One region of the Massilia sp. WG5 genome, then DNA from elsewhere that is predicted to be linked to it. Evidence: predicted binding sites of a transcription regulator. Region 1 holds the regulator's gene; the other holds the start of a gene.
What was found. The regulator sigma-54, encoded in region 1, starts transcription at its own class of promoters, with help from an activator protein. The targets are predictions, from matches to a motif close to TGGCANGNAANCTGCTTT.
Positions count from the first base shown of each region.

Region 1 (4,784 bases):
CTACGAACAGGCAATGGCGCCGTATTTTGGATAATCCCACGCAAGCCATGGCGACCACCACCTACGTCAACAAGCGTACCGCGCACCGCTGGCGCCTGCTGGCCCTGATGCTGGCGGCGCTGTTCTTCGCCTTCGGCAGCTTCTGGCTGGTGCAGGTGATGCGCGGTGGCGACGATGTGCACAACGTCAACGTGGGCAACGATCCCGACTACATCATCGACAACTTCAGCTTCGTGCGCATGTCGGAAACCGGCCAGCCGCGCTACGTGATCTCGGGCGAGCGCCTGACCCACCGACCGGCCAACAACACCTCGGTGATCGACAAGCCGGTGGTGCAGAGCCTGAGCGTGGACCATCCGCACATGACCATGACGGCGGACACCGCGCACGTCAACCAGGACCAGAACCAGATCGACCTGGTCGGCAACGTCGACATCACCCGTCCGGGCAGCGCGACCACGCAGCCCATGCGCATCCGCACCGAGGCGCTGACCGTGCTGCCGGACGAGGAGATCTCGAAGACCGACAAGCCGATCCAGATGACGCTCGGCGCCGCTTCCGCGACCGGCGTCGGCATGGTGGCCAACAACGCCACGCAGCAGCTGGACCTGGGCGGGCGCGGCCGCATTATTTATCCGCCGCGTAGCGCACGCTGACAGGACAACCTGAAAGGATTCGCATCCAATGAAAAAAATATTCGCCGTCGCCGCTCTCTCGCTGGCAAGCCTTACCGCCAGCGCGGAGCGCGCTGATTCGCTCAAGCAGGCCCAGGTCGACTTCGACAACGGCCACCTCGACGAGGTCACCCAGACCCGCACCCTGACCGGCAATGTCGTGCTGACGCGCGGCACGCTGCTGATCAAGTCGGACAAGGCCGTGATGAAGGAATCGCCGGAAGGCTACATGATCCTGGTGCTGACCGCCGCGCCAGGAAAAATCGCGAGCTTCCGCCAGAAGCGCGACGGCGGGCCCGACCTGTGGACCGAGGGCCAGGCCCAGCGTATCGAATACGACGAGCGCACCGAAGTGGTCAAGCTGTTCTCGAACGCCGTCGTCAAGCAGCTCGAAGGCAAGCGCATGACGAGCGAAGTGAACGGCCCCTTCATCTCCTACGACAACCGCACCGAGCAGGCGAACGTGCACAACGACGCCAGCGGCGACAGCAAGCCGGGCGGCGGGCGCAGCACCATCATCATCGCACCGCGCCGTAGTCCGCCCGCTGCGGCACCCGCTGCGGCGCCGGCCGCAGCACCGTCGGGAGCAGCCAAGCAATGATGGATGTCCACGCAGACGCCGCCGCCGTCACCGGCGCCGGCAGCACCCTGGTCGTCAAGGGGCTGCAGAAAAGCTACGGCAAGCGCCTGGTGGTGCGCGACGTCTCGCTGCAGGTCGCCTGCGGCGAGGTGGTCGGCCTGCTCGGCCCGAACGGCGCCGGCAAGACCACCTCGTTCTACATGATCGTGGGCCTGGTGCCGGCCGACGCCGGTTCCATCGTCATCAACGGCACCGACATCACGAGCCTGCCGATCCACCGGCGCGCCATGCTGGGCCTGTCCTACCTGCCGCAGGAAGCCTCGGTGTTCCGCAAGCTGACGGTGGAGGAGAACATCCGCGCCGTGCTGGAACTGCAGCGCGAGAACGGCAAGCCGCTGGGCAAGGCGCGCATCCAGGAACGCCTGGACGAGCTGCTGGCCGACCTGCAGATCGAGAAGCTGCGCGAGAACCCGGCGCTGTCGCTGTCGGGCGGCGAGCGGCGCCGCGTGGAGATCGCGCGCGCGCTGGCGACCGACCCGCGCTTCGTGCTGCTGGACGAACCCTTCGCCGGCGTCGATCCGATCGCGGTGATCGAGATCCAGCGCATCGTGCGCTTCCTGAAGGAGCGCGGGATCGGCGTGCTGATTACCGACCACAATGTGCGCGAGACGCTTGGCATCTGCGATCGCGCGTATATCATCAACCAGGGCGCGGTGCTGGCTTCCGGACGTCCTGACGATATCATCGCCAACGAATCGGTCCGCCGCGTCTACCTGGGTGAACACTTCCGGATGTAGCCATGAAACAGACGCTGCAACTCAAGACATCACAGCACCTTGCGCTGACGCCGCAACTCCAGCAGTCGATCCGGCTGCTGCAGCTGTCCACTCTCGAGCTGCACCAGGAGATCGAGCAGGTACTGAGCGACAATCCGCTGCTCGAGCGCCTCGACGATCCGCTCGACCGCTCCGTGCGCCTGCTGGCGGACGGCGCCATCAACAACGGCGCCTCGACCTCCACCACGCCTGACGCGCCGCCCGCCCAGAGCCAGGGCGAGGAGGGCAAGGACAACGCCGGCGGCGAGGGCGAGGGCGGCGACAGCGGCGAGGCCGGCGGCGCCGAGCACGACATGGAATGGGGCGAGCCGGGCCGCTCCGGCAACGGCGGCGAGGACGAAGACGGCCGCCCGCAGCTGGAAGCCAGCCCGGTCTCGCTGCGTGAACACCTGATGGAACAGGTGCGCCTGACCTGCATCTCGCCGCGCGACTGCGCGCTGGTCGAGATCGTCGTCGATACCCTCGACGACAACGGCTACCTCGAGGAATCGCTGGACGAGCTGCATGCGCGCATGCCGCCCGAACTGGAGATCGAGTTCGACGAACTGCGCACGGCCCTGTCGCTGGTGCAGAGCATGGACCCGCCCGGCGTCGGCGCCCGCAGCGCCGCCGAATGCCTGGCGCTGCAGATCCGCCGCATGCCCGGCGTGCCGATGGTGACGCGGCGCATGGCGCTGACCATCGTCGAACGCTACCTGACCTGGTTCGCGCAGCGCGAATTCAACAAGCTCAAGAAGGCCCTCGACTGCGACGACGAAGACCTGCGCGAAGCCCAGGCCGTGATCCGCCAGTGCAATCCGCATCCGGGCGCGGCCTTCGCTTCCGACGTCTCCGACTTCGTGGTGCCGGACGTGATCGTGCGCCGCGCGAAGGACGGCTGGAGCGTGCAGCTGAATCCGGAAGTGATGCCGCGCCTGCGCGTGAACAGCATCTACGCTGCCTTGATGAAGCAGGGAAAATCGGAGTCGCAGCTGAATGCACAATTGCAAGAAGCGAAGTGGCTCATCAAGAACATGCGCCAGCGCTTCGACACGATCCTGCGTGTAGCGCAAGCAATCGTCGAGCGCCAGCGGAACTTTTTCTCCCACGGCGCAGTTGCCATGCGGCCCCTTGTTTTACGTGAGATAGCTGATACACTAGGTCTACACGAGAGCACAATTTCTCGCGTCACAACGCAGAAATACATGCTGACGCCGCACGGCATGTTTGAGCTGAAGTACTTTTTCGGGAGTCACGTCGCGACCGAGGCAGGAGGCGAAGCATCCTCGACCGCGATCCGGGCTCTTATCGTACAACTCACAGGAGCAGAAGACCCCAAGAACCCTTTATCCGACAGCAAGATCGCGGAGATGCTAGGGGAACAGGGAATGGTTATCGCACGCCGCACGGTCGCGAAATACCGTGAGGCGCTGAAGATCCCGCCCGTTAGCCTTCGCAAATCCTTGTAACAAGCTGCCCAGCTGCGCAAGATGCGCGCATGTCCTGGCAGCGCATCTTCAAAGGAGTGTGTATGAATCTCACTATCAGCGGACATCATCTCGATGTAACCCCAGCAATCCGAGAATACGTACAGAACAAGCTTGAACGCATCACCCGCCATTTCGATCAAGTGATCGACTCCCACGTCATCCTCTGCATAGACAATCTCACCGAGAAAGAAAAACGCCAGAAGGCCGAGATCAACTTGCGCGTTGCTGGGAAGATCGTTCACGTTGCGAGCGCCGCACACGACCTCTACGCCGCGATCGACATGCTGATGGACCGCCTCGACAGGCAAGTCCAGAAGTACAAGCAGATGCTTCAGAATCACAGTAACACTCCGCTGAAACGCATGAGCAACGAATCCAACGAGTCCATTGAGGGAGGAGAAGCTGCCGCCGCAGCGTGATCATTCCGCAGGCACAGCAAGGACTAAGGGCGCATTGGCGCCCTTTTCGTTTGTTGGGCGCTAGAATGCCGTTTTCCATTTCATGAATAACAAAGAGACATGAGCGAATACGTGCAGACCCGCGTCGCCAACGGCACCGGCATCATTACCCTGGACCGGCCCAAGGCCCTGAACTCGCTGTCGCTGGACATGGTGCGCGCGCTGACGGCAGCCCTGCTGGCCTGGCGCGACGAGGCCGGCGTCGACGCCGTCATTATCAAGAGCACCAGCGAAAAAGCCCTGTGCGCGGGCGGCGACATCCGCTTCTTCCACCAGGCCGGGCATGCCACGCCGACGGGCGGGAGTGCGCTGCTGGAAGACTTCTTTACCGAAGAATACGCGCTGAACCACCTGATCCATTTCTATCCGAAACCGTATATTGCGCTGATGGACGGGGTGGTTATGGGCGGCGGCATGGGCATCGCCCAAGGCGGCCCGGACAGCGGCCTGCGCGTCGTGACCGAACGCACGAAGATGGCGATGCCCGAGGTGAACATCGGCCTGTTCCCGGACGTCGGCGGCAGCCATTTCCTGTCGCATGCGCCGGGCGCGCTCGGCATGTACCTGGGCCTGACCGGCAACACCATCGGCGCCGCCGATGCCCTCTACGTCGGCCTGGCCGACGTGTTTGTCCCCGCTGCGCAATTGCCTGCGCTGCAGGACCTGATCGCCGCCACGCCGGGCGCACAATTGCCGGCCGCGATCCGCGCCTTCGCGGCGCCGTTCGCAGCGCAGGCAGGCGACAGCCAGCTGCAGCAACAGCGTGC
Region 1 is NZ_CP012640.2:3,958,200-3,962,983, forward strand. Features, by position in the region: gene AM586_RS17680 (HAD family hydrolase) at 1-34, shown strand, start outside; gene lptC (LPS export ABC transporter periplasmic protein LptC) at 48-656, shown strand; gene lptA (lipopolysaccharide transport periplasmic protein LptA) at 685-1,275, shown strand; gene lptB (LPS export ABC transporter ATP-binding protein) at 1,272-2,051, shown strand; gene AM586_RS17700 (RNA polymerase factor sigma-54) at 2,054-3,538, shown strand; gene hpf (ribosome hibernation-promoting factor, HPF/YfiA family) at 3,601-3,978, shown strand; gene AM586_RS17710 (enoyl-CoA hydratase/isomerase family protein) at 4,078-4,784, shown strand, end outside.

Region 2 (4,784 bases), 2.0 Mb from region 1:
AGGCGCAGCGCGGCGCCGAACTGGCCTCGGCGCAAGCGAGGCTGGAACGTGCGCGGGTCGAACGCCGCAGCGCGGCAGCGGCGATGCGCACGGAAGCCGAGCGCGCGGCGCGCAAGGGTGCGCGCGGCGCGCGCGCGAAGGCGGCCGGCGGCCAGCCGAAGATCGTCCTCAACGCCCTGCCCCAGCGGGCCCAGCAGACCGAGGGCGCGCGCGCCGAACGCCATGCCCGGCGCCGCGAGGAAGTGCAGCAGGACGTGCTCGACGCCTTCGACGCCCTGGACGGCGCACTCGAGCAGCCCAGCTTTCCGGTGCTGGACCTGCGCATCCCGGACGGCCAGGCGGCGCTGGTGCTGGAAGCACTGGCGGCGCCGTGGGGACTGCGCCAGCCGCTGGACTGGGGCGCGAGCGGCGCGGCCAGGATCGCGATCCGCGGGCCGAACGGCTGCGGCAAGTCGACCCTGTTGCGGGTCATCGCCGGCGAGATCGCGCCCGTCGCGGGCCGCTGCCGCACGCTGCCATCGGTGCTGCTCGACCAGCATCTGGCGATGCTCGAGCCGGATCGCAGCCTGCGCGATCAGCTGGGCGCCGTCGCCACCGGCATCGACGAGGGCCGGCTGCGCCAATACCTGGCGCTGGCCGGCCTGAAGCCGGACCGCGTGCTGCGACCTTCCGGGAGCCTGAGCGGCGGCGAAAGGATGCGCGGGGCGCTGCTGTGCGCCGTGCTGCGGGAGCCGGCGCCGCGCCTGCTGCTGCTCGACGAACCCACCAATCACCTCGACATCGCCGGCGTCGAGGCGCTGGAAGCGATGCTGGCCTCGTGGCCGGGGGCGCTCATCGTCGTGTCGCACGACGAGCGCTTCCTGGACGGGCTGAAGCTCACCCACCGCCTCGACTGGGGCCCGGCGGGCTGGCTGCCCGGCCAGCCTTGCGTCCTGCAATGAAAAACACCCTGCACGGCGCTGGCCGTGCAGGGTGTTCTGGACGATCGCGTGCTTAGCCGCGGCGTGCGCGGCGGACGCCGGCCACGCCCATCAGGGCGATGCCGAACAGCGCCAGCGAAGCCGGTTCCGGAACGCTCTGCGACGGGGCCGGGGTGGTGTCGGTGTAGTCGATGTTCAGGGTTCCGCCTTTGAAGACGAGGTCACCGGTCACGCCGAGGCTGAAGCCCAGCGATTTGTTGTTCAGCAGGCCAGCCAGCTGGTCCTTGTAGGATGCCAGGGACGCCAGCGTGATGTCGCCGGTGTAGTCGTTGGTCGTGGTGTTCTTAATGGTCCGGTCGACGATGGTGCCATCGTTTGCCTTGCACGAGGAGTTCTTCGCGCTGGCTTCGGCCCACGTGCAGACCGTCTTGCCGGCGCTCTTCGTATAAACAGTGCCAGCCCTGGACACGTCGACCGGCGTGCCGTTGTCGACCTTGTTGACGGCAGCGGTTGCGCCCTTCAAGGTGAGCGAGCCGAACGACAGCTGAACGCTTTCCGCCACACCCGTGTTGGTCACCGTGGTGGTGGTGATGTTGTAAGCGGTAAGGGGCGAGAGCTTGCTATCGAACGACGTCGTCGTCTCAGTCACGGTCTTGAACGGGTCGACGTTGTCCGTGAAATTGAACGTGAAGCCGATGCTGTTGATAGTGTACTGGCTCGGCAGGAAGGACAGGTCGAAGCTGCCCGTGTAGGTGCCGGCGGTCAGCAGCGCGTCGGTGGTCAGCGAGGCGCCGGAAGCGGTAACGGCGGTAGCGGAAGCTTGTGCGGCGGCGCCGATCAGGAGAGCACCGAATGCTGCTTTGATTGCGTTCTGGATTTTCATATTGTCTTTGTATTTAAGTGATGAGGACGTTGCTATTTTTGTAAATTGTGAACCGAAGTCCAAGCAAATTTACTTCTGGAATCGGCAGATAAATATAAGCAACTATCATGCCAAAAGTAAATACATCATAAAAACAAGAACTTACATTTTTACGAAAACCCAGGTGTAAGATTTTTCGACAACTTTTATTGCACAAGAGAAAATTTACTCATGTCGCCGGCCTCCGCTCCGCTCAATCGGCCTTGAAGTTCTGTCCCAGCGACATCGGCTTGTTCAGCAGGATGGTCTGGGGATTGCGGCAGATGATCACCAGCACCACGATGGTCGCCAGGTAGGGCAGCATCGACAGGAATTCCGAGGGAATGGCCAGGCCGAAGCCCTGGCCGTGGAACTGCAGCACGGTGACGCCGCCGAAGAGGTAGGCGCCCAGCAGCAGGCCGCGCGGTTTCCAGGTCGCGAACACCACCTGCGCCAGCGCGATCCAGCCGCGCCCCGCCGTCATGCCCTCGACCCACATCGGGGTCAGCGCCAGCGACAGGTAGGCGCCGCCCAGGCCCGCCAGCGCGCCGCCGAACAGCACGGCGGCATAGCGCAGGCGGACGACCGGCATGCCGATCGCGTGGGCGCTGTGCGGCGACTCTCCCACCGCGCGGATCAGGAGGCCGAGGCGGGTGCGCGCCAGCAGCCAGCCGACCAGCGCCACCAGCGCCAGCGAGACGTAGACCATGGCGTCGAAGCGGAACAGCAGCGGCCCGGCAAACGGCAGGCCGGACAGGCCCGGGATGTCGAGGTGCGGCATCGGCGCGACGGTCTGGCCGACCAGGTCGCGGCCGAGGAAGGCCGACAGGCCGAGGCCGAACAGGGTCAGCGCCAGGCCGGTGGCGACCTGGTTGGTCTGCAGGGTCAGCACCAGCACGGCGAAGACGAGCGCCATCGCGACGCCGGCCGCGAGCGCCGCCAGCAGGCCCAGGCCCAGCGAGCCGGTATGCAGGGTGGTGGAGAAACCGGCCACCGCGCCCACCAGCATGATGCCCTCGAGCCCGAGGTTGATCACGCCGGCGCGTTCGGCGACCAGTTCGCCGGTCGAGGCCAGCACCAGCGGCGTGGCGGCGCCGGCGGTGCTGGCGAGGAAGGCAATGACGAGGTCAGGATTCATGCACGGTCTCCGAAGCGAGGGGAAGGGCCGGCGCCGGATGGGCGGCGCGCGGCTTGAAGCGGTAATGGATGAACAGGTCGGCCGCCAGCAGGTAGAACAGCAGCAGGCCCTGGAACAGGCCGGTGATGGCCGAGGGCAGCTGCAGCTCGATCTGGGCCGACTCGCCGCCGATGTACAGCAGCGACATCAGGAGCGAGGCCAGCAGCACCCCGAGCGGATGCAGCCGTCCGACATAGGCGACGATGATGGCGGCGAAACCGTAGCCCGGCGAGACCGAGCCTTGCAGCTGGCCGAGCGGACCGGCCACCTCCCCCACCCCGGCCACGCCGGCCAGCGCGCCGCTGGCGAGAAACGCGAGCCAGACATTCTTCGGTTCGGAAAAGCCGGCGTACAGCGCCGCCGCCGGCGCCATGCCGCTGACCTGCATGCGGTAGCCGGCGAAGGTATGGCGGCAGAAGAACCAGGCGCCGGCCACCGCCAGCAGCGCCAGGATGAAGGCGGCGTTCACGCGCAGGCCTTCCTTCAGCAGCGGCAGCATGGCGGCGTCGCCGAACATCTTCGACTGCGGGAAGTTGAAGCCGGCCGGGTCGCGCAGCGGACCGTGCACCAGGTAGCCCAGGAACAGGTAGGCCACGTACACCAGCATCAGGCTGACCAGGATCTCGCTGGTATTGAAGCGGGTGCGCAGCAGGGCCGGCACGGCGGCCCAGGCCATGCCGCCCAGCGCCCCGGCCGCGATCATCAGGGGAAGGATCCATGGCGCGTCGACGCCGTCGAAGTACAGGGCCACGCAGCCGGCGGCGACCGCGCCCATGGTCAGCTGGCCGTCGGCGCCGATGTTGTGGACGTTGGCGCGAAAGCCGATCGCCAGACCGACGCCGCACAGGATCAGCGGGGTCGCCTTCAGCAGCAGTTCGCCGACCCCGTATTCGCCGGTGAGCGGCTTGATGAAGTAGACGTAGAAGGCGTGCAGCGGCGCCTGGCCGAGGAACAGGAACAGCAGCGAGCCGGTCGCCAGCATGGCCAGGGCCGCGATCAGCGGCGAGGCCAGCATCATGGCGCGCGAGGGTTCGGGACGGGCTTCAAGCCGGGACATGCGCAACTCCTTGCTTATTTACTTGTTTATCGTCTTCGTTTTCAAAATCGCCGCCCATCCACCTGCCGATCTGGTTGACGCTGGTGCTTGCCACCGGCACCGCGCGTGACAGGCGGCCCTTGGCCAGCACCGCGATCCGGTCGCACATCATGAACAGCTCGTCGAGCTCCTCGGACACAACCAGCACCGCCACGCCCTGGTCGCGCAGGTCGATGATGGCCTGGCGGATCAGCATGGCGGCGCCGATGTCGACGCCCCAGGTGGGCTGGGCCAGCACCATCACCCGCGGCGCCAGCCCGATCTCGCGGCCGACGATGAACTTCTGCAGGTTGCCGCCCGACAGACTGGCGGCCGCCGCGCCGGCGCCGCCGCACTTGACCCCGAAGCGCCGGATGACGGCGGCCGCGAACTCGCGGACCGCGCCGCGCCGCACCAGGCCGCGCCGGGTCATGCCGGCGGCCGGCGCCAGGTAGCCGGTCAGCAGCGCATTGTCGGCCAGCGACAGCGCCGGCACCGCGCCCCGCCCGAGGCGCTCTTCCGGCACGAAGCCGAGGCCCAGGCGGCGACGGGCGGCGGCGTCGAGCCGGCCGGCATCCTGCCCGAGCAGGCGGATGCTGCCGGCCCGCGGCGCGCGCAGCTCGCCCGAGATCGCCTTCAGCAGCTCCTGCTGGCCATTGCCCGAAATGCCCGCCAGGCCGACGATCTCGCCGGCCCGCAGTTCGAGGCTGA
Region 2 is NZ_CP012640.2:1,939,946-1,944,729, forward strand. Features, by position in the region: gene AM586_RS08625 (ATP-binding cassette domain-containing protein) at 1-941, shown strand, start outside; gene AM586_RS08630 (PEP-CTERM sorting domain-containing protein) at 994-1,803, opposite strand; gene AM586_RS08635 (ABC transporter permease) at 2,036-2,959, opposite strand; gene AM586_RS08640 (ABC transporter permease) at 2,949-4,055, opposite strand; gene AM586_RS08645 (ABC transporter ATP-binding protein) at 4,042-4,784, opposite strand, start outside.
Region 2: a site for sigma-54 is predicted at 1,899-1,916, ahead of AM586_RS08630 (PEP-CTERM sorting domain-containing protein). Genes of this name have one in related genera too.